3 regions of the Photobacterium panuliri genome follow, and region 1 is predicted to be linked to each of the others. Evidence: riboswitches for the same ligand, from Rfam matches in the RefSeq annotation. Region 1 holds a riboswitch; each other region holds the start of a gene.
The links. Region 1 has a riboswitch for lysine ahead of ACSF8X_RS22245 (Na+/H+ antiporter NhaC family protein). Riboswitches for the same ligand answer to the same signal wherever they lie in the genome.
Positions count from the first base shown of each region.

Region 1 (8,013 bases):
CAAGAGCTGTCACCAACTTTTCTCCAAACGCCCCATTCGCCGGTTGTGCCCGGCTCGTCGCCACGCGTCCACCAAGCTGCTTCCCATGTCGCGCCGTTGTGGGACACTTGGTCGCCTTCTACGTATGTTGCGCTTTCATCCCATGCATTGGCGCAGCTGCTGCCGTCGGTCACAGTGACTTTGCGCTCGACGCTAACTGTCTGGTTGGCGCTGTCAGTTACTGCGTACTGCAGCTTGTAGCTACCAGCCTTGTTGGTATTTACCTCACCCGTGATTTGGATCGTATCGGTCAAATCGCCGTCTTCGTTGTCGTTGGCAGTGACGCCCGCACGAGGGTTGAAGGCAGTGCCAATTTGAACAGTCGTATCCGAAACACCGTTGAAGACAGGCTTGTGGCTGTAAACTTCGACGCTACGCGCCTTCACGGTTTCGTTCTTGTCGCTGTCCTGAACACGGTAGGTCAGAACGTAAGTGCCAATCGCACCGGTATCAACAGAGCCTTCAACAACGATTGAACCCGTCAGATCGCCATCTTCTTTGTCAGATGCAGAGACGCCTGCCAGCTCGTTGAACACGCTACCGTGCTGTACGCGGGCGTTGTCAATGCCTTTTAGGATCGGCTCGCCATTGCTCGGTGGCGGTGGGGTTGGGTTCTGCTGGTGAACGTAAGGGCCGTAGTCCTTGATGAATTGTTCGTTATAGGCTTGGCCTGAAGCGTTAGTGCCCATGTCCCAGTTTACCGACCAGGTCATCACGCCACGTAGTGGCTGGCCTTGGTTTTTCAGGCGGTCGAAGGCAACGTAAAGATCCTGCGGCTGCTTGACGAAGCCCGTTGCTGCGGCATCAATGCTGCTTGGGATGCCGAATACCAGTTTGTTGTGCGGGATCTTGTGGAAGCCGCGGGAGCCGTTCACCAATGAGTCAGAGATGTAGTAGATAAACTCTTCTTTCAGGGCATCGTTGTTCTGGGCAATCCAGCCCACGCCATCAATCCAGATGCCGTCGCCACCTTGGTTGTAGAACTGCGGGTTGATCCAGTCGTAGTAGCCTTCCAGATTCTCGATGTAAGGAACGTATTTGCCACCAGTGGTCAGGTATGGGAACTCTGGCGCCATGGTGATCAGGAAGTTTTTGCCTTGGGCCTGGTAGTGATCTTTAACGATGCGCAGGGCTGCCGGAATTACCGTCTGGTTGTCAGCGGCTGTGACAGCGGCTTGCTCCAGATCGATATCCAGACCGTCGAAACCGTAGCGGTCGGTCACGCGGATAATCTCGTCGGCAAAGGCGTGCTCGTCACCGGTTTTCAGTTCGATGTGGGCATCAGCACCGCCAAGGGCGATCAGAACCGAGCGGCCTTGCTTGTTCAGCGCCGTGATTTGGTCTGTGAACTGCTGCTCGGACAGGCCGATGGCTGGGTCTAGGCGGAATGTCGGGATGCGTCCTTCGGCAACGTCGAAGACTTTCATGAATGAAACGTTAAGAACGTTGTACATTGGGTTGACTTCATCAAGAGTCACGCAAGGTGCGTTACCGCCCTGATAGCCTGCGCCATCACACCAGTTGTGCCAGTAACCAACGACAACGCCGCCTTCAGGGTTAACCATTTTAGTGTTGTCGGCATAGGCTGCACCAGACATCACGGTGATGCCCAGAGTAACCGCCAGTTGAAGAACGTTACGTTTCAGCATGAATGCAATTCCTAACAATATCGCTGTGCCTATCACAGCGTTGATGGCGGCATTCTAGTAGGGAAATATTGCTGCCAGGAATAGTAATTGTCGGGAAAACAAGGCTTTTTTGTTGGGTTGTGATCCTCTGTCACAATTTATTATTGGAAAATAATATTCCATTGACAGAAATTCCGGGTGTAACCGCAGGCTTTGTAAGGTCTTTATCTGTTTTTAATCTCAATAATAACAGTTGGTTATGTTTAGCTTGTGTCTTATGTGGCCAGAACGATACGGGAATAGAGCCTTGTTGGGTTCCAACATAACACAGCGTAAATGCCTTGTTTTTTGGTGTTGTCCGGTTGTTTGTCTTTGTTGCCGGTCTCAGATACGGCATCTTTCAATGACTTTATTCACATAGTGGAGAATGTTGTCTTATTTTTGAGCCTGCTGGGTGCTGCGAGTGGACTAACTTGAAGGAAAGATTTGAAACGGTAGCAGCTCATGATAGGTCGAATTGATTGGATAAAGCAGGCAAGCGTGACTGGCATGTATCTGGCGGGATTGGTGATGATGGGGGAGGCGTCGGCTGTACATTTTGAGGCCTCCTCGTTGGATTCGCTGGACAAGACCCGGGCACAAGGCGTGAAGGCGGAAGTCGTGGAATACCATGGTCAGAAGGGGATCCATGTATCGGTTTTGCCGGGCGAGAAACCCAAATGCGAAAACTGTACATTTCTGCTGCTCGAGCAAGAGCAGTTCCGTGACGGGACGATTGAGATCTCGCTAGCTGGCGAGCCGGTGGATCAAGACAGTGCCACCGGTGGGGTGGGGATTGTTTTTAGGGTCAGTGAAGACTTGTCCAAATATGAGGGGGTCTACTTCAAACCCTCCCATACGGAAGAAACCGAGTACGGCGTTAGGCAGCATTACGCCATCCAGTATTTTTCGCATCCTGACCATAGCGCCGATGCATTGAATGAGGCGGCATCCGGTCAGTACGATGCTCCTGCGAATGTTCGAACCGGGCAGTGGTTTCGCTTGAAAGCCGAGATTAACAAGAACCAGGGGATTTTCTATATTGATGGCAGCAAGGTGCTGGTGGTGGAGCGCCTGTTCCACGGCTCGGAGCTAAAGGGGCCCATCGGGCTGTTTGTCGAACCGGGTAGCGAAGGATATTTTTCGAAATTGGAAATCAAACATAGCCAGTAATCAAATATCGCTAGGTGTCGATATTTAATGGTCAGCGTCATGTTGGTACGCAGGGATAAAAAAAGAGCAAGGCGTTTGCCTTGCTCTTTTTTGTATAACCGAAGGGTTAGTTTGTGGCTGGTTCCGTTTCCAGTACCGGTTGGTTTGTGCGTACTGCATAGATGCAGAAGCCTAGGAACCACAGGCCGCTAACCGCGAAACCTGCCCATGCCGAATGGGTGTAGCCGATAGCCAGATAGCCAAGTAGCGCACCGAAAGCGACGGATGTTGCGTATGGCAGCTGGGTCATTACGTGGTCCATATGGTGACAGCCTGCACCGGTTGCAGAAAGGATACTGGTGCTTGAAATTGGAGAGCTGTGGTCACCGAATACGGCACCGGCCAGTACTGCAGACAGCATAGGTAACAGCATGGTGATGTCGCTGGCTGCTGCAATGTCGCCCGCTAGCGGAAGCATGATGCCGAATGTACCCCAGCTTGTACCGGTAGCGAATGCCATAGCGCAAGACAGAACAAATACCACGGCTGGCAGTAGCTCGATAGGCAGGTTGCCGTTTGACAGCGAAGCCAGGTAAATACCGGTTTGCATGTCACGGACAACGGCACCGATAGTCCATGCGAAGAACAGGATAATGATAGCCGGAAGCATGGCTGATACACCTTGTGGTGCTGCGCTTAGCCATGTTTTGTGGCTTAGCTTCAGGCGAAGGGCCAATGCGATGGAAACAACCAGGCTGCAGATAGCACCGTAAACCAGCGAAGAGCCGACATTGGTGTTTTCGAATGCGCCGATGATGCCGAACGGACGGCCTTCCGCAGCCAAGACTTCTGCACCAGACTGGATCATGAAAAATACCGTTGCGCTGGTCAGGGTCAGGATTGGCAATACCATGTCAATCATGCCGCCTTTGGCGTCTTCTGGAACCTCAACGTCAAGACCTGTTGGCTTGCCTTTTGACTCATCCCATAGCTTGCCTTCCAGTGCCCATGATTCATGCTTGCGCATAGGGCCGATATCCAGCTGGAATGCGATAACACACAGAACCATAAGCAGGGTGAATACGGCATACAGGTTCATTGGCATCATGGTGACAAAGGCACCAATTGGGCTCTGGTCTGTCACGTGATGGGCTGCCATGATCCCGCCAACAAGGGCGATGATGTATGCGCCCCAGGAAGAGATTGGCATCAGTACGCAGACAGGCGCGGCAGTGGAGTCAAGCAGGTAGGCTAGCTTGGCGCGGGAAATATTGAAGCGGTCGGTGACTGGTCGGCAGATGGCGCCCACAGACAGACTGTGGAAGAAGTCGTCGATGAAGAAGATGAATACCATCAGGCCGGTCAGGGATTTGGCGCTGCGGCGGTCCTTACAACGTACCGCTGCCCAATCTGCAAACGCTTGGGTTGCACCGGAAACGCTCATCAGGCTGATTAGTGCCCCTAGCAGCAACATGAAGATGATCATGTTGACGTTATCACTGTTGAGTGCGCCGTCGACCCAAACAATAGCAAGGACTTTATTAACAAGGTATTGCAGTGCAGCCAGTGGGGAGTAGTGGTTTAGCATCAGAGCACCGGCAAAGATACCAGCACCTAACGAGAGGAGGACACGGCGCGTCGTGACGGCCAGAATAACCGCGAGAATCGCGGGCAAGACGGACCAAGCAGAGTCCGCATAATCAACAAGGTTCATGATCTCATCACACCTATAAATTTTAAGGTGGAGATCTACCGAAAGGAAGTGTAACTAAGACGAAACTGGTTATGACTTGTTACCCCCTCAGGTAGCGCTCCATAGGAAAAAACACTATGGCAGTTCTGTACCTATTCGACACAGACCCAGCAGCAGTGTTTGATAACAACTGCCACTTCGGCGCTGACTCCTTTCTCCGGCCTCGTCGGTATCACCCTCCGCTCGGTTACTCTTAGGCAGCGCGCCTCTACTGATTTAGGGTTTTACTATGATATATCGTGCCGATTTAACATAGTAAGAATGACATTATATACGTATGAATAATTATGTCAGCAAATCTTCGCCTTTTTTCAGGCTTTTTATGAGAATTTTTTATTGTTCAATAAAAAATATTTATCGAAGTCATCAATATAGGGCTTGATTTGCCTGAATAAAAAGCAGAGGGACGCAAGGATAGGCGGATTGCCGATTGGGGTATGTTTATCACTCGAACCTTTGGGAACTTGATAGAAAATGACAATGTTCACAGATTTACGGCTAGCCGTTAGACTCAGACCCGCCTTGCTTTAGTGTGTATTGTGGTCGTTAGAGGATAATTGTACATTGTGCATGATAAATATAGCTCAGGGATGAACATGTTAATACAACAAAGGCCATTCTGGCTGGTTGCTGCGGCAATGTTGGCGTTGCCTGCGGGTGTATCTGCTTCTGTCAATATGGCAGACACGCGCAGTGTCGGAATGGGAGGCGTTGGCGCCGCATCGGCCAATTACCTGTCAGCCAGTTTTCATAATCCAGCATTGGCCACGCAAAATAAAACGTACGATCGGTTCGGTTTGGTGCTTCCTGTCGCCGGGGCACGTTTTTTCAGTGATGACGAGCTTTACGATCATATTGATAGTTTCCAGCAGATTCATCGTCAGTTGCAGGCCGATCCCGATAACATCTCATTGCAGCAGCAATGGCGAGAGAGGCTAACCCAGTTGGATGATGGACGAATGGATGCTGATGGCAACGCCGGCATGGTGATTGCTGTTCCCAATCGTCACCTTAGTATGAATTTCTTTGTGAAGGCCGAGGTGGCCGCTGTTGTGCTGACAGAGGTGGACGAGCGGGATCTGGCGGTCGCAGACCCGGGCCAGCAACCGTTGTATTCCTCTGGGCTTGGCGTTGCCGGGGGCAGCGTCGATATCGGCGTTACGTTGGCCAAAGAGTTTATTTTTCTCGATCGGGATTTGAGCTTGGGGATCTCGCCCAAATATCAGCGGCTGCTGGCCTATAGCTATCAGCAGACGCTGGATAAATTTGATGATGAAGAGATTGACCTGACCGACAACTATACCGACAAAGGCGCGTTCAACCTGGACATTGGCGCGGCGTACGCGCTGAGCCGCCATACGGTCGTTGGGGTATCTGGCCGAAACCTGCTCAGCCATTCTCTGGATGCTAATCCTGCCGGTTCCAGTCGTACTGTGATGACTTATCAAATCGAGCCGGTATATGTAGCGGCCATTGCCTATAATCACCCACGTTTTACATTGGCGGCAGATATTGATCTCAATCGCAGCCAGCCGTTTGCCGAATTGGATTACCGGACGCAGTTTGCCCGTCTTGGGGTGGAGCTTGATGCGTGGCGCCGAGCCCAGTTACGTCTTGGCTATGCCCATAGTTTGACGGACAGTGCCGATGATATGGTTACTGCGGGGATCGGGCTAAAACCATTCGGTAAATTTGGGGTGGATATTGCGGCCCTTTACGGCAAAGAAGATACCTATGGGGTTTCTGCCCAGTTGGTTTTCCATTTCTAGCTTGATGTACTGGTAGATTGAGGTACGGGATAGGGCGAAGGGCACGTTAGGTGCCCTTTTTTATTGGCTATTGCCATTATTCTAGAGGTTAATGGCTGAAGTACTTGCTGTGTGATGTTTGCGAGTTTTCATCTGATAGAGTTTCTGATCGGCCTGATGAATCGCCTGTTTGAGATGGTTGCGCGACATGTCGCTTGATACGCCATAGCTGTAGGAGATATCAAGGGCCGTTAGGGTGTCGGCTATGGTACCGAGGAACTCACTGGCACGTTGTGGGTTGAGAATAGCGATGAACTCATCGCCACCATAGCGGATCAACAGTTCATCGGGCTGAAGTTGCTGCTTGAGGCTTTGGCTGAACAGGATCAGGGCACTGTCACCGAACTTGTGCCCATGCTGGTCGTTCAGCTGTTTGAAGTCATCCAAATCGAAAAAGATGAGATCGAACTGATAGAGTGGGATTTTGGCCAGCATCTTCCGGTTAAACACCGAGGTCAGATCATCGGTGTTTTGATTGTTTTCATAGGTATTAATGGTTTTGATCGTCCCCAGAGCCATGCAGGCAATGCCGATCAAAACCAGCCCATCTTCTAAGATAACCGGTATGGAGGAAGGCAGTGAGTTCAGCCATTCTTCGGTGAAGAAGAGTTCACTGGCAGCCCGGTATATTTTTTCAATTAAGATTAACCCCATACCAATCAAGGTGATTTTCTGCCGCTGAAAAGTGGGAGTCGTCACTATCATGACAGTGAGTACGAGTAAGACGCAGAGGTATACGAGGGCAAATTCCAGTTTTGATACAAACCACTGTCCATTCAGTATGAGGATCAGCAAAAGTAACACGCTCCCGGCTGCCCATAGGGTGGCTATAGCCTTGTTCATGGTTGTCGATTCTTTCTCTGTTTATGGCTGGCTTGGATAGATGGGATCATAATTGTGCTTGAATTCACAATCTTGATATGCATCAAGTTAATAATAATTGTCGATGTTCTCTGGTTGATATTTCGTCTTGTTGTGAGTGCTTACTAATCGCCATATGCCTGTAAATTGGCACTTGGTATGACTCCAAATAAGCTATGCCTTGAGGGTATCTTTGTTTGGCCCCTGCTTGCGACTGGCTTCAGATCAGGGATAAAGGCGAGACAGAACCACCATTTTGTGATGTTGCTTCTTTGTTGTTTCTCTTTGATTTATAGCCGCTTTCAAAAATATGAAATCCCGTTAGGAATAATTCCTTTTTATCATCAATTATCGTATTGGGTAATCAATGTCGGAGGAGGCGCGATGGATAAGGGAATGTGGTCAGGCAAGGACGGTGAGTTGGAATACTACTTCTCTCCAGCAGAGGGCAGTGATGCGGGCAAGTATCCCCCGATAATTTTCATTCATGGGATCCTCAGTAGCGGGAAGCTGTTTACCCATCATATGATGCCCTTGCTGTCGAGTTGGGGATTTACCGTCTACTCACTGAGCATGAGGGGGCACGGGCAGAGCCATTGTGGTTATTCCAACGTGCCGTTTCGCGACCATGTGGAAGATGTCGCGGGCTTTATCCAATATGTTTACCAGCAAGAAAATCAACCCGTGGTGGTTGCTGGCTATTCTTTGGGCGGGCTGGTTGTGCAGCATGCCA
Region 1 covers NZ_CP197193.1:1,337,826-1,345,838, reverse strand. The annotation lists gene ACSF8X_RS22255 (immunoglobulin-like domain-containing protein) at 1-1,688, opposite strand, end outside; gene ACSF8X_RS22250 (hypothetical protein) at 2,172-2,879, shown strand; gene ACSF8X_RS22245 (Na+/H+ antiporter NhaC family protein) at 2,986-4,572, opposite strand; lysine riboswitch at 4,657-4,830, opposite strand; gene ACSF8X_RS22240 (conjugal transfer protein TraF) at 5,208-6,380, shown strand; gene ACSF8X_RS22235 (GGDEF domain-containing protein) at 6,462-7,262, opposite strand; gene ACSF8X_RS22230 (alpha/beta hydrolase) at 7,665-8,013, shown strand, end outside.

Region 2 (8,013 bases), on a different replicon from region 1:
CTCAAAGGCAGCGGGGTCGCCGGCGTGATTGTCGGCCGGGCCCTACTCGATGGCAAATTTAGCGCCGAGCAAGCCTTTGCTTGCTGGGCAGAATAAGGCGGAGGTTCATCATGCTCGCCAAACGCATCATCCCCTGCCTTGACGTCCGTGACGGTCAGGTTGTCAAAGGGGTACAGTTTCGCAATCACGAAATCATCGGTGATATTGTCCCGCTGGCCAAACGCTATGCCGAAGAAGGCGCAGATGAGCTGGTCTTTTATGATATCACCGCCTCAAGTGACGGCCGGGTGGTCGACAAAAGCTGGGTCGCCCGCGTCGCAGAGGTGATTGATATTCCGTTCTGTGTTGCCGGCGGGATCCGCTCTGCCGACGATGCCAGCCGGATCCTCCAGTACGGAGCCGACAAGGTCTCCATCAACTCACCAGCACTGGCCGACCCAAGCCTGATCACCCTGTTAGCCGACAAATTCGGGGTACAGTGTATCGTCGTCGGTATCGACTCCTACTTCGATTCGCAAACCGGAAAATATCAGGTCTACCAGTTTACCGGCGATGAAAAGCGCACTCAGGCCACCCGCTGGGAAACCTGCGACTGGGTCAAGGAGGTTCAGCGCCGGGGCGCAGGGGAAATCGTTCTCAATATGATGAACCAAGACGGCGTTCGCAACGGCTATGACCTCGACCAGCTCAATATGGTGCGGGCCGTCTGCCATGTACCACTCATCGCCTCTGGCGGTGCCGGCGAAATGTCCCACTTTGCCGACGCCTTCAATCAAGCCAATGTCGACGGGGCACTGGCGGCTTCGGTGTTCCACAAGCAAATTATCAATATCGGCGAACTGAAACACTACCTGAAACAACAAGACGTGGAGATCCGACTATGAGCCTTGCCAGCCAGATCAATTGGGAAAAAGTCGGCGGATTAGTGCCGGCCATCATTCAGGACAACACCAGCGGCCAAGTCCTGATGCTCGGCTATATGAACGAACAAGCTCTGAGCCAAACACTCGAAGCCAAGCAGGTTACCTTCTGGTCTCGAACCAAAAACCGCCTCTGGACCAAAGGGGAAACCTCTGGCAATGTCCTTGCGCTTGAAAGCATCAGTCTTGACTGTGACCAGGATACCCTGCTGGTCACGGTGACGCCGGCAGGGCCAACCTGCCACCTCGGTACCGAAACCTGTTTCGACCACGGCGATACGGACGCCGCTCAGCCCGCGTTGGTTTTCCTTCATCAACTTGAACAGCTCCTCGCTAGCCGGACAGAAGCCGATCCCGACTCGTCCTATACCGCAAGCCTCTACGCTCGTGGCACCAAGCGGATTTCGCAGAAGGTTGGCGAAGAAGGCGTTGAAGTCGCGCTGGCGGCAACGTCAGGTGATAAGGCGGAGCTAGTTAGCGAATCTGCCGATTTGATCTACCACTTGCTGGTATTGCTGCAAGATCAGGGATTGTCACTCGCCGATGTCACGGCCAAGCTACAATCCCGCCATCGCTAGACAATCGCGAAACAAAACAGCCCGGCCAAATGGCCGGGCTGTCAATCATCTTCACAAGGCGCTTACACTGCCATTAACGGCCCAGCGCATCTTTGTAGTGAGTACGACAAACGGAGACATAACGATCGTTACCGCCGATCTCAACCTGATCGCCATCAGCAATAGCACGGCCGGTCTCATCTTGACGGATCACCATATTCGCCTTGCGGCCACAGTGGCAGATTGTCTTTAGCTCGACCAATTTATCAGCCCAAGCCAACAGATACTGACTCCCTTCGAAAAGCTCACCACGGAAATCAGAACGCAGCCCGTAACACAATACTGGAATATCTAGCTTATCAACTACTTCCGTTAGCTGGTAAACCTGAGTCTTGGTCAAGAACTGGCATTCGTCAATCAATACGCAGTCAATCTTGCCATCTGCAGCCATACTCTGTAGGCGAACATACAAATCGTCACTATCGCCAAATAATTCGGCTTCTTCTTCCAAACCGATCCGAGAGCTTACCTTGCCCTTGCCAAAACGATCATCAATTGCTGCAGTAAAAATCACCGGTGTCATGCCGCGCTCGCGGTAATTAAACGATGACTGCAACAAGGTGGTCGATTTACCCGCATTCATTGCCGAGTAATAGAAATACATCTGGGCCATTAAGCTTTCCTAGTCGAAGTAGGTTGAGTCAAAAAAACTGCCGTGATGCTACAGAAATCGCCCCAAGATTAAAAGCCGCCGTCTCAAAATCACAGGCATAAAAAAGAGTCTGTATCGCAAATACAGACTCTTTGTCGTTGGTATGTCCAATTATGCTTTGGCTGTTAAATCAGAAGATCTCCGGGATATCCAATACAACACGCTACACATGATGATAAAGGCAACCGTCGCGGCCAAGAAAGCGACCGCCAATGAGTCCGTCGCACCCAGTACAAGAAAACCTATGGTCGATACCAAAGCAATTGACAGCGCATAAGGCAACTGGGTGGAAACGTGGTCGATATGGTGACACCGGGCACCGGTCGAGGACAAAATCGTGGTATCGGATATCGGCGAGCAGTGGTCACCAAATACGGAACCAGCCAATACCGCGCCAAGCATTGGCAGCATCAACATAATATCTGTTGCCGCAGCCAAATCCCCAGCGATTGGCAACATAATACCAAACGTCCCCCACGATGTACCCGTCGCAAACGCCATCACGCCAGCGAGCAAAAATAAAATAGCGGGCAACAACATCGGATCTAGGCTGCCTTCAACCAAGGTCGACAAATATTTGCCTGTTGCCATATCACCGATCACGCTACCAATACTCCACGCAAAGAGTAGGATCAATATTGCACCAAACATCGACTTAGCCCCAATCCACATTGTTGAGACCACATCCCCCATTGCGATACGCTGGCGAAAAATAGGAATTAAGGCAGAGACCAGACCAATAAGTCCACCATATACCAATGACATCCCCACATCGGTATTTTCAAATGCTCCCAATAAGGTAAACGGCAAATCATCGGCGGAAAGTGCTTGGCTACCGGTATAAATCATAAAGAAGAAGGTGGCGATAATCAGAGCAATAATTGGCATCACCAAATCGGAAACTTTACCATTAGCGCTTTCGACAATTTCCAACTCTTCATTTAAATCCTTGGCTCGCTTATCCGCATCCCCTTCATCGAAGCCACGGCAATGACTCGCCTCTAGTTCGTGCTTCTTCATTGGGCCAATATCCAATTGAAACCATGCCACCACAAAAACCATTAACAGGGCAAAAACGGCATAGAAGTTCATTGGGGCCAACTGAAGGAACGCACCTAACGGGGTGTACTCTGTCACACCGTGAGACACTAATATTCCACCAATCAAGGTAATAATATAAGCCCCCCAGCTTGAAGCTGGCATCAATACACACATCGGTGCAGCGGTAGAGTCAAGAATATACGCCAATTTTGCGCGGGATACGTAAAAACGGTCAGTAACAGGGCGAGAAATCGACCCCACGGCAAGACTATTGAAATAATCGTCGACAAAAATGAAGACGCCCAAGAATGCTGCGAGTAGCTTTGCCCCCCGTTTTGTTTTTATCTTGGTTTGTGCCCACTCGGCAAAAGCACGGGTACCGCCTGACAGCGTCAACAACGCCGTTGTCATACCCAATAAAATAAGAAAGGCAACAATGCTCATATTCCAGCTATTAATGCTGCCATCATCGATAAACAACCCTTTTACCGTTGTACCTATATACGATGCGGCCTGTAATGGAGCAAAATCGCTTAACAGTAAGGCACCTAACACAATGCCTACCCCAAGAGAAAACAGGACATGGCGAGTTAATATTGCCAACCCCAACGCAACCAGAGGGGGAATAATCGATACTACCGAATGGGAAAAATCTACTATATTCATGATCTCTACTACAACCGTTCCTGGTTGGAGACCTACTGCGAAACACAACGTCATGTCATGCGTAAAGAGTATAAGGAAGGGAGGGCTATACCCTCGTCCGACTCCACAGTAGCGCTCCATAGTTAATGTCATTATATACTATGGCAGTGTTGCCCCTATTCGGCGACAACCCCAGCAAGCTGGCTTGATAACCCAAAACTCACTTCGGCACTGGCTCCTTTCGTTATCCCTCTTTGGTATCACCCTAAGGCTAACTACTATTAGACAATGCTCCTCTACCTATGGTCTAGGTAAAGTCAATAATACGGAATGGAAATCCAATTGCAACAACGAAGCGTGAAAGATTTAACAATATTGGTGAATAGTTTTGCAGTGGCGATTAAAAAAACATCACACCAGTTCAATCACAACCATGCGATAAGCAACATGTAGCACCGCTTCTTTGGGATCTTGATAACAATTAAGTGGGGTTTACAATTAGCAACAGAATATTACTAATGAGAGTTATCCCCTATTAATAATCATTTTTTTAATTGAAGTATTAAATTTCTATTTGGCTTATCAAGTTCAAAGTATTAATATTGCAATTATAGAATTATTACTGCTATTCTTTTTTTACAGTATTTAGCCAACAGGAAATAACAACATGTCTGATCTAATGAAAGTGCTAACGAATCTTCGTAGTCTTCGCGCACTATCTCGTGAATATACTCTTGAACAACTACAAGAAGCGCTAGAAAAACTAACTACCGTTGTTGAAGAGCGTGCAGAGCAAGAACAAGAAGTTCGCGCTAAAGAAGAAGAGCGCAATGAAAAGTTGGCTCAATATCGTGAAATGCTACTTGCTGACGGTATTGACCCAGAAGAACTTCTAGCAACACTATCTAAAGCACCAAAAGCAAAACGCGCTCAGCGTCCTGCTAAATACCGCTTTATTGATGAAAACGGTGAAGAGAAAACTTGGACTGGCCAAGGCCGTACACCAAGTGCACTTAAAAAAGCACTTGATGAAGGTAAATCTCTAGAAGAGTTCGAAATCAAATAATCGACTAATTTATTAAAAACCCGACACATGGTCGGGTTTTTTATTTGCACTATTTAAAATCTATTTCTAAACCTTTGAATTAAAAAGCCAATACGTTAAAGGGATAGCGAATAGATATATATAGCAAAAACTTATCCATATTGAGTAAAAAGCCAGACATCAATGCTGGCTTTTTTTGTTTGAGCTCTAACGAATACTATCAGCCAAGTGACTTACCGCTAAAGCAAAATAGTGTGAGCGATTCCAATGGAGCAGTACTTGGTAATTACCATACACCAAATATGCTCTACCATGTCTATCATCTGGTTGAATAAGCCAGGCTTTTATATCTACCTTCGGCAAATCCGTTCCATTTAAACGACGAACACCTAGCGATTCCCATTCGGCAAGAGAACGTCCTTTCTCTTTATCGATTCCCATAAGGGCACTATCAATGTTCTCAGGCAATTTAACCTGTCGGCCCCAGGTATATTGATCGTTCCATCCTTCCTGATGAAGATAATTAGCTGCAGAAGCAAATACATCGGCTTGGGTTTTCCAAATATCAATCTTATCATCGCTATTACCATCAACGGCATAGGTCAGAAAAGAGGTTGGCATGAACTGTGGTTGTCCCATTGCCCCCGCCCATGAGCCTTTCATCTCTTGTGGTTCGATATGGCCGGCATCCAATATTTCCAAGGCTGCCATTACCTGCTTGCGGAAAAATGCTTCCCGGCGGCCTTCATAAGCCATCGTTGATAATGCTTCAATCACATTATAATTTCCGGTTAAGCGTCCGAAATTACTTTCCACACCCCACAAAGCAACAATAAAACGTGGCTGCACACCGTATTTCTTTCCGATGTCATCAAGCACACTTTTATGCTTCTGGTATAAATCGCGAGCCTGCTTCACTTTCCAAGCTGGTACTGCACGAGGAATATATTCATCGAGCGTTAATTTTTTCTCCGGCTGATTTTTATCCGCCTTGACTGCGCGCTCTACAAACTCAATGCCATCAAAAGCCGTATTGAGGATTGGTTCTGAAATTCCATTTTCCCGGGCTTCGGCTTTTAGCCCTTCAACATATTGATCAAATTCAGTATCTGCCGCCGAAGCAACAGATGTCAGTCCTAATCCTAAGGCCACTAAGGCCGATACCAATCGCTTTTGCATAATTTACCCTTGGCTTTTGGCAGCCTTGTCAGCCTTGTACATCTCAAGCAAGTTCGGTACCGGCGGCGGTACTTGCAAGTAATAACCCGGCGCAACCAATGCTGCTCTTACTTTCTCTATATCCGCTTGTGCCAGTTTCCGTCTTTCGTCTAGCTTAATCACCATCACGAACTGCGGGGTTCCAAATGTCGACATCAACGCATCCGGCACAGACGAAAAGTCATCCTTCTTACTGATATATAAGTAGGTACTGTCTTTTTTCGGACTTCTATAAATTGCACACAACATGCTTTGCATAACCTTTACGATAATTATCTATTATGACCGCAGAATCCATCAATCATTCCCAGCCAGCCCTATTCCCGCTTCCAAACTCGCAAAACACGATGAGATACGGCTCCGAATTTGCAACCTTAGGGCAAGGATAGCTTGCTGATATACGGTTTGGAATATAACATGCTAGGTATCTCGAGATAACGTACCCAACCGGCTAATTTAGCGACAGTCATCCTGATACCTCATGACAAAAACAGCAGAACTAAAGGGAGGCTCCTTTACCCTCTCTGCCCTCCACTTGGTGGATGGTGACATCCAAAAAGCCGCCGACTTCCTAAAACAGAAAGTTGAGCAGGCACCTCATTTTTTCACGGCAGCTCCGGTTGTCATTGACGTCAGCCAAGCTGGCGAAAATATCGATTTTAATGAATTAAATCAACGTATTCGTCAAGCTGGTGTCATTCCTGTCGGTATTAGTGGCTGCAAAGGCAACATTCAGCGCGAACAGGCCAAAGAGGCGGGCTTCGCAATTATGAATGCCGCACGCCATACCAAAGCGACAGAAACCGCAGAAACCGTTACCATGGAACCGACACGGATCATTACCAATCCCGTGCGTTCAGGCCAACAAGTGTATGCCAAGAACTGTGATCTTGTTGTCATGAGCCATATTAGTGCAGGGGCAGAAATTATCGCTGATGGCTGCATCCATATCTATGGCACCTTACGCGGACGTGCGATTGCCGGGGCCAATGGGCAACCCAATGCGAAAATTTTTTGCCATAACCTACAACCAGAACTAATCTCGATTGCTGGGAATTACTGGTTAAGTGACAATATTCAGGACGAATTTTGGGGTAAGCAAGTCGTTATCTCACTCGCTGACAGTAATTTGAACATAGAGCCTCTCGCTCTATAACGTTTAATAAGGAATTAATGATGGCACGTATTATCGTTGTTACCTCAGGAAAAGGTGGCGTTGGTAAGACTACCTCTAGTGCAGCCATTGCTTCGGGCCTGGCCATTCTTGGCAAAAAGACCGCTGTAATTGACTTTGATATCGGCTTGCGCAACCTCGATTTAATCATGGGTTGTGAACGCCGTGTCGTTTATGATTTTGTTAACGTGATCAATGGTGAAGCTACGCTGAACCAGGCCATGATCAAAGATAAGCGTGTTGACAACCTCTATGTTCTGCCTGCATCTCAAACCCGAGATAAAGAAGCGCTGAACAAAGAAGGGGTCGGCCGTATTCTTGATGAACTAAAAGAAATGGACTTCGAGTTCATTATCTGTGACTCACCAGCCGGTATCGAAACCGGTGCCCTGATGGCACTGTACTTTGCCGATGAAGCCATCGTTACAACCAATCCGGAAGTGTCTTCTGTACGCGACTCAGATCGTATCCTTGGCATTCTTGATTCTAAGTCACGCCGGGCCGAACAATCCTTGGATCCAGTAAAGACTCATCTTCTACTTACCCGCTACAACCCAGCCCGCGTGACACTGGGTGAAATGCTGAGTGTTGGCGATGTAGAAGAAATCCTACGCATACCGCTAGTAGGGGTTATCCCTGAGAGCCAAGCCGTACTCAACGCCTCCAACAAAGGCGAGCCAGTCATCTTCGACAAAGAGTCA
Region 2 covers NZ_CP197192.1:2,909,922-2,917,934, forward strand. The annotation lists gene hisA (1-(5-phosphoribosyl)-5-[(5-phosphoribosylamino)methylideneamino]imidazole-4-carboxamide isomerase) at 1-96, shown strand, start outside; gene hisF (imidazole glycerol phosphate synthase subunit HisF) at 111-884, shown strand; gene hisIE (bifunctional phosphoribosyl-AMP cyclohydrolase/phosphoribosyl-ATP diphosphatase HisIE) at 881-1,498, shown strand; gene ACSF8X_RS13245 (thymidine kinase) at 1,572-2,150, opposite strand; gene ACSF8X_RS13250 (Na+/H+ antiporter NhaC family protein) at 2,301-3,896, opposite strand; lysine riboswitch at 3,998-4,182, opposite strand; gene ACSF8X_RS13255 (H-NS family histone-like protein) at 4,543-4,941, shown strand; gene ACSF8X_RS13260 (lytic murein transglycosylase) at 5,128-6,099, opposite strand; gene ACSF8X_RS13265 (YcgL domain-containing protein) at 6,103-6,387, opposite strand; gene minC (septum site-determining protein MinC) at 6,620-7,294, shown strand; gene minD (septum site-determining protein MinD) at 7,315-8,013, shown strand, end outside.
Region 2: linked by a shared signal. The riboswitch ahead of ACSF8X_RS13250 (Na+/H+ antiporter NhaC family protein) and the one ahead of ACSF8X_RS22245 (Na+/H+ antiporter NhaC family protein) in region 1 are both predicted to bind lysine.

Region 3 (8,013 bases), on a different replicon from region 1:
TCACTGGATCACCTTTGTTATCCTGATCTACTGGGTCGATAACCTGACAGCCAAATACCATAAGACGCCCTTAAAACATATCGTGCCTATTCGCGTCTCAGCATGGGTATTGCCGCTGATCGTGACAACGTTCATGACCACTTCGCTATATTCGGGGCAACTGCTTAGCCGTTTCGAAAATAATCCCGAGGGCAACATTGACCTGCTGCTCAAAGTCAACAACCCCTGGGCATGGCAAAACCGTTACGAATGGGATCTCTATCAAGCCCAATTGCAAATCGGAATGGCCAACGATAACGACCAATTGGTTAACGAGTTTATCCACTGGGCAAACATAAAAGCCAAAACATGGACTCGCCCGAAACTCTACCGTCAGCTTATCGTGGCCTATACCTTCATCGACAAGCCTGAACTGGCCGAGCAGGTACGCCTAGAAGCCATCTACCTCTTCCCGTTAGAGGATTTCACCCCAGCCAAAGATGGTGCCCATAAGCCCCTGGCCCGATAAAAAAATGGCAGCCGATCTCTCGGCTGCCATTTTCTCCCTACTGTTGGTGGCGTTACTTCAGCACGCTCTCCAATGCCCGCAGGCACAACGCAATATTCTCGCTACGGGCTGCATACCCCATCAGGCCAATCCGCCATGCTTTGCCCGCCAGCGCCCCCAGTCCGGCACCGATCTCCAAGTTATAGCGTTCGAGCAATAATTTCCGCACGGCGGCATCATCCACCCCGTCCGGGATATACACCGCATTCAGCTGCGGCAGGCGATAGGGCTGTTCGACAACGAAGGCAATACCCAGCTGTTCCAGCCCCTCTCGCAGTTCATTATGCATATCACGGTGGCGCTGCCACGCATTCTCCAGCCCCTCGTTGTACAGGATTACCAGAGCTTCATGCAGCGCATAAAGACTGTTGACCGGGGCGGTATGATGGTAGCTACGCTTGCCCTCACCGCTCCAGTAGCCCAACACCAGGCTCTGATCCAAAAACCAGCTCTGGACCGGGGTCTTGCGCGACTGGATCTTGGCCACTGCACGCTCTGAAAACGTCAGAGGCGACAACCCCGGCACGCATGACAGGCACTTCTGGCTCCCCGAATAAACAGCATCAAGCTGCCATTCGTCCACCAGCAGCGGAACACCACCGAGCGATGTCACCGCATCGACTATCGTCAGGCAGCCGTGCTCTCTGGCCAGCCGAGCAATCACTTCGGCATCGCTCAGCGCACCAGTTGATGTCTCGGCATGAACGAACGCGACAATCACCGCATCGGGGTGAGCCTCCAAGGCTTGTTCAACCAGTTCTGGATCAACCGGCTCTCCCCACGCATTATCGACCATGACCGCGATCCCGCCACAACGCTCGACATTTTCCCTCATTCGGTCGCCAAACACCCCGTTACGGCAAACAATCACCTTATCGCCGGGCTCGACCAAATTGACGAAACACGCCTCCATACCCGCACTGCCGGGGGCTGATACCGCGATAGTAAATGGGTTCTGGGTTTGGAAGGCATACTGTAGCAACTGCTTTAGCTCATCCATCATCCCGATGAACAACGGATCGAGATGGCCGATTGTCGGCCGGCTCAATGCCTGCAGCACCTGCGGGGAAATATCTGACGGGCCAGGTCCCATCAATGTCCGTTGCGGGGGGTAGAAACTGGTTTTAGTCATGCTTGGTCCTCCCTGACGTTCTTCGGTCAGCCTTGGTTATAGGGTTCAATATGACTATATCAGCTCCCCCGCCAATATGCGTATATCTATGCATCCGTCTTGCTGTTGAATACCCGCGCCAATACTTTCGTCAATACATGCCGGCTCGCCAGTTCCCCTCGAAGATAAGTGTATTTATGAACAGAATATTGATAGCAGCCAAACCCAGACACTTTTTTGCATTTTTTTTGCTTATTCTTCCCTGCAACCAATTGACAAAGGGCTAGAAAATCAGCTTCAATACAGATCGTTTTTTGTTCATCCCGAAATCGTGATTTTTCGGGGGCAGACAGAAGAGGAGCGTTACCCAGGTATCGATGATTGCGGGGCCCCACCCCAAAGCAATCTTGAGAGGGGGAGTAACGCCGAGATATGGCATGACAGGGGGCATGGCATATCGGCTTTGGAGGTTGAATCCTTCTGGCTGTCACCTTCCAACCTATGGTACAGGAAGGTGAGGAGCTTCTGGTTGTTGTACCGTTCGACGTCTACATCCTACCTAATTGCTCCGACTGTATGTCGGGATCTGATCCCGAGTCCCCCCTGGTAATTGATTGTTCTATTTCATACTGGGAGACTCATTGTGAGCTTTGTAGAAAATAACTTTACTGTTCCTCCACCGATTACCGTAGCGAAATTTGGCGGCACCAGCGTAGCCGATCATGCCGCCATGAGCCGAAGTGCCACTATCATCAAGGATAATCCTGCCGCTAAGGTAGTGTTGATTAGTGCATGTTCTGGCGTAACCAACCTGCTGGTTGAACTTGCAAACGGACTTGCCGATAACGAGCAGCGCTCCAAACGGCTACAACAACTACGAACGATCCACCAAGACATCATCGACCAATTGGCCCATCCTGAAACGGTCACAACCCAGGTCGAACAACTTATTAGCCATATTGCTAAATTAGCAGAGCAAGCCGCACAAAAGCCGTCAGTACAACTGACTGACCAGCTTGTCGCCCATGGTGAATTGCTCTCTACCCACTTGTTTACCCAAATTCTCAACGAAATGGGGGCGAGCGCCCTACGTTTCGATATCCGTGACGTCATGCGGACCGACAGCCAGTACGGCAAAGCCGTACCTGAGGTCGACACCATTCGACAACTTGCCGACCAGCATCTTCAGCCTATTTTGAAGACAGATACGATTATCGTATCACAGGGCTTTATCGGGGCCGACGAATCTGGCGTCACGACGACCTTGGGCCGTGGTGGCAGCGACTACAGCGCAGCGTTGATCGCCGAAGCCATCGGTGCAGAAATCCTAGAGATCTGGACCGATGTCCCGGGGATGTACACCACTGACCCTCGCATTGCAGCCAACGCCAAGCCGATCAAAGAGATCAGCTTCTGCGAAGCCTCCGAAATGGCAAACTTCGGCGCTAAGATCCTTCACCCGTCAACCTTGCTCCCGGCTGTGCGCCAGCAAATCCCTGTATTTGTCGGCTCCTCCAAAGCCCCTGAACAAGGCGGAACATGGATTCGCCAGAGTGTCACCGATGCTCCGAAATTCCGAGCTCTGGCTCTGCGCTGCAACCAGACGATGGTCACCCTGACTAGCCTGAACATGTTCCATGCTTACGGTTTCTTGGCCGAGGTATTCAGAATCCTGGCCGAATACAAAATCTCGGTGGATCTCATCACAACATCTGAAGTCAGCGTTTCCCTAACGTTGGATCAAACAGATACGTGCGGCGGCGCACCTCGCCTGCCAGAAGCCGCAATGGAAGCCCTGAGCAAACTTTGCCGGGTTGAGGTAGAACAAGATCTCTGCCTCGTTGCTCTGATCGGCAATGATCTGGGCGACGCCCCAGGCGCTGCAACCCAAGTATTCAGCCGACTGGAAAAGTACAGCCCTCGGATGATCTGCTTTGGAGCCAGCACCCACAACTTGTGCTTCCTGGTCAAAACAGCCGAGTCACGCGAAGTGGTACAGACCCTTCATCAGGGCCTGTTTGAATAAGCTGAACCTTGATGAAAAAAAGGCACTCCCAGAGTGCCTTTTTTGATCTTTCACAATCAACCGAGGTTTGGCCCCAGCCATTTCTCGGCCTCGGCCAAATCCCACCCCTTGCGATCAGCATAGCTGTCACGCTGGTCAGCCTGGACCTGGGCAACCGCAAAGTAACGAGACTCAGGATGAGAGAAATACCATCCCGATACCGAAGCCCCCGGCCACATTGCATAACTGCTCGTCAGCGACATGCCAATCGCCTCTTCAACCCCGAGCAAATCCCACAAAGCGCCTTTCTCGGAATGCTCTGGGCAGGCTGGGTAGCCAGGTGCTGGCCTGATCCCCTGATATTTTTCCCGAATCAAATCATCGTTGGTCAGGCTCTCTTGCGGCGAATAGCCCCAAATTTCCGTCCTCACCCGCTCATGCAGATACTCGGCAAATGCTTCTGCCAACCGATCAGCCACGGCTTGGATCATAATCGCGTTGTAATCATCCCCCTGTGCCTTGTAAGCATCAGCCAGTTCACGCTCGCCAATCCCCCCAGTGACCGCAAATGCCCCGATCCAATCAGGTTTTCCGCTTTCTTTCGGGGCAATATAATCTGACAGGCAATAGTTGGGACCTTTAGGTTTGTCGGTCTGCTGGCGCAAATGATGCAGCACCCTCGCAACGGTCTCCCGGCTTTCGTCGGTATAGACTTCAATATCATCCCCCACACTATTCGCGGGAAACAAGGCACACATCCCCCTTGCCTGAAGCAATCCCTCTCGCTCCACTCTGTCGAGCAAGGCATTGGCATCAGCAAACAGACGGCGGGCCTCCTCACCGACTTCATCATGGTCAAGGATCGCCGGGTATTTCCCCATCAGCGACCAGGTCATAAAGAAAGGGGTCCAGTCTATATAACGGCGCAAGGTCGCCACATCCATATTATCAAACACCTGAATCTCCGGCTGGGCCGGTATCGGGGGGGTATAGCGACCCCAGTCAATCGCAACCTTGTTGTCGCGAGCCGCATCAAGGCTGATTGGCTTGGTCCGCGGTTTTTTGCGGTTATGCTGATCACGAACCCTGTCATAATCAAGATCTAACCGCTCAACAAAAGCAGGCCGCAATTCATCAGAAAGCAAAGAGGTACACACCCCGACAGCCCGCGAGGCATTGTTGACGTAAACCACGGGCTGACGGTAGTTTTGCTCGATCTTCACCGCAGTATGGGCTTTAGACGTCGTCGCACCGCCAATAAGCAGAGGCAAGTCGAACCCTTGCCGCTCCATTTCCTTGGCAACATGGACCATTTCATCCAATGAAGGGGTGATCAGCCCCGACAAACCAATAATATCGACATTTTCTTCCTTGGCGACTTTGAGGATCTTCTCGCAAGGCACCATCACACCAAGATCAATAATCTCGTAGTTATTGCACTGCAAAACCACTCCGACAATATTCTTGCCGATATCGTGCACATCCCCCTTCACCGTCGCCAGCAGGATCTTGCCGTTCGAGCTCCCCGCCTGCTTCTCTGCATTGATAAAGGGCTCCAAATGGGCCACCGCTTGCTTCATCACTCGGGCAGACTTCACCACCTGCGGCAAGAACATCTTACCCTCACCAAACAGATCGCCGACCACATTCATACCATCCATTAACGGCCCTTCAATAACCGACAACGGCTTGGCGGCATTCACCCGGGCCTCTTCAGTATCAGCAACGATGAATTCGGTGATCCCTTTGACAAGGGCATGCTCCAAGCGTTTCTCTACAGGCCAAGTACGCCATTCTAGTGCCGAGGCATCCTCCTCTTTCCCTACCCCCTTGCCCGCATATTCGGCCGCAATATCGAGCAAGCGCTCGGTGCTATCACTCCGCCTATTAAGCACCACATCTTCAACGGCTTCACGCAGTTTATCAGGCACGTTATCGTAGATTTCTAGCTGGCCTGCGTTAACGATCCCCATATCCATGCCGTTTTTGAAACAATGGTAAAGGAACACGGCGTGGATAGCCTCGCGCACGTAATTATTACCGCGGAATGAGAAGGAAACGTTGGAAACCCCGCCGGAGATCATGGCATATGGCAGGTCGCGCTTGATATCCGCCACAGCCTCGATAAAGTCGACGGCATAATTATTATGTTCTTCGATCCCTGTCGCCACGGCAAAAATGTTGGGGTCGAAGATAATATCTTCTGGCGGGAAGCCAACCTCATCGACCAAAATCCGGTAGGCTTGGGTACATATTTGCAGCTTTCGCTCGCGAGTCTCGGCCTGGCCAACCTCATCAAATGCCATTACGATCACCGCGGCACCATAGCGGCGGATCAGTTTTGCCTGCTCGACAAACTTGGCTTTGCCTTCCTTCAATGAGATGGAGTTGACAATACCTTTACCCTGAATGCACTTCAGGCCCGCCTCGATCACCTCCCATTTGGAGGAGTCCACCATGATCGGGACTTTAGAGATTTCCGGCTCGGAGGCACACAAGTTGAGAAAGCGCACCATGCACGCTTTCGCATCCAGCATCCCCTCATCCATGTTGATATCGATGATCTGCGCCCCGTTTTCCACCTGCTGGCGGGCAACTTCGAGGGCCTCGTCATAGAGCTCCTCCTTGATCAGGCGCTTGAAGCGCGCCGATCCCGTCACATTGGTTCGCTCGCCAACATTGAGAAACAATGTCTCCTTCTCGATGGTCAACGGCTCCAACCCAGAAAGCCGGCAAGCAATAGGGATCTCAGGCAAGGGGCGGGGGGACAGTCCACGAGTCGCCTCGTACATATGGCGGATATGCTCGGGCGTGGTTCCGCAGCAGCCCCCTATCAGGTTAATAAAGCCACTTTGGGCCCATTCGGCAACATGGCTCGCCATCTCTTCGGGCGAAAGATCATATTCACCAAACGCATTAGGCAACCCGGCATTAGGGTGAGCCGACACATAAGTTTCCGATATTCGCGATATTTCTTCGACATAAGGACGAAGCTCATCCGGCCCCAGCGCGCAGTTCAGGCCAAAGGAAATCGGGTTTACGTGGCGTAGGGAATTGTAAAAGGCTTCCGTCGTCTGCCCGGATAACGTCCGCCCCGAGGCATCGGTAATGGTTCCGGAAATCATCACAGGTAAGCTCTCACCACGCTCGTCAAACACAAGATCGACGGCAAAAGCACAGGCCTTGGCATTGAGGGTATCGAAAATTGTTTCGATCAAAATAATATCGGCACCGCCATCGAGCAGGGCCCGAGTCGATTCAGCATAGGCCTCAACCAGTTGGTCAAAGGTAACATTACGGTAACCGGGATCGTTGACATCCGGAGAAATAGAACACGTCCGGTTGGTAGGACCGAGCACCCCGGCAACGAAGCGTGGCTTATCCGGCGTTTGCGCCGTCCATTCGTCGGCTGCTTGCCGGGCCAATCTGGCAGCCTCGAAATTTATCTCGGCGCTGAGGCTCTCCATTGCATAATCAGCCATCGCAATGCTGGTCGCATTAAATGTATTGGTTTCGAGGATATCGGCCCCGGCCTCTAGATAGGCACAATGGATATCCTTGATAAGTTGTGGCTGCGTCAGAACCAGCAGATCATTATTGCCCTTGAGATCCGACTGCCAGTCAGCAAAACGCGTCCCGCGATAGTCATGTTCCTCGAGTTTATAACTCTGGATCATGGTTCCCATGCCGCCATCGATGATCAATATCTGCTCATTCAGGCGCTTCTGTAATTGTTCCTTGCCCATCACCACCACATTACTTCCTTATTTCATGTTACAGCTTTTTCACATCCTACCACAGCAACAATGGAAATCTAGATGGCTAAATGGTGTTTCACTTGATTAAATATTAACTCACTAAAATAAAATAATAATGGCTATTGAAGCACGTTAGATTTATATTTTGTCACACTTTCGCCCTTTACAATCCACAACCTCCGAGGTCCTAGGATGTCCGTCTATAGCACCCTCTGCTTTCTAGCTGCCGCCGCCATGCTGATAGCGTTTATCAACAGCAAAATCGGCAAAATGCAATCAACGATCGCCATTACTGCTGGCGCCCTGATCCTTTCACTTATTATTATCGTCGCTGGCCAAAACGGTTGGTTCCACCTCGAAAGCATAGCTGCGGATCAACTCGGAAAAATTGATTTCGAAAGCTTCTTGCTCAAAGGGATCCTCGGCTTTCTTCTATTTGCCGGAGGGTTGGGGATCAAACTTCCCCACCTCAAAGATCAAAAATGGGAAATCACCACCCTCGCCCTGTTTGCCACCCTTTTCTCCACCTTCTTTATCGGCTTCGCCCTCTGGGGTATTTGCCAAGGGCTGGGTATCCAATTTGACCTTATTT
Region 3 covers NZ_CP197192.1:69,533-77,545, forward strand. The annotation lists gene ACSF8X_RS00350 (PglL family O-oligosaccharyltransferase) at 1-508, shown strand, start outside; gene ACSF8X_RS00355 (pyridoxal-phosphate-dependent aminotransferase family protein) at 561-1,679, opposite strand; lysine riboswitch at 2,004-2,191, shown strand; gene lysC (lysine-sensitive aspartokinase 3) at 2,302-3,684, shown strand; gene metH (methionine synthase) at 3,741-7,409, opposite strand; gene ACSF8X_RS00370 (cation:proton antiporter) at 7,614-8,013, shown strand, end outside.
Region 3: linked by a shared signal. The riboswitch ahead of lysC (lysine-sensitive aspartokinase 3) and the one ahead of ACSF8X_RS22245 (Na+/H+ antiporter NhaC family protein) in region 1 are both predicted to bind lysine.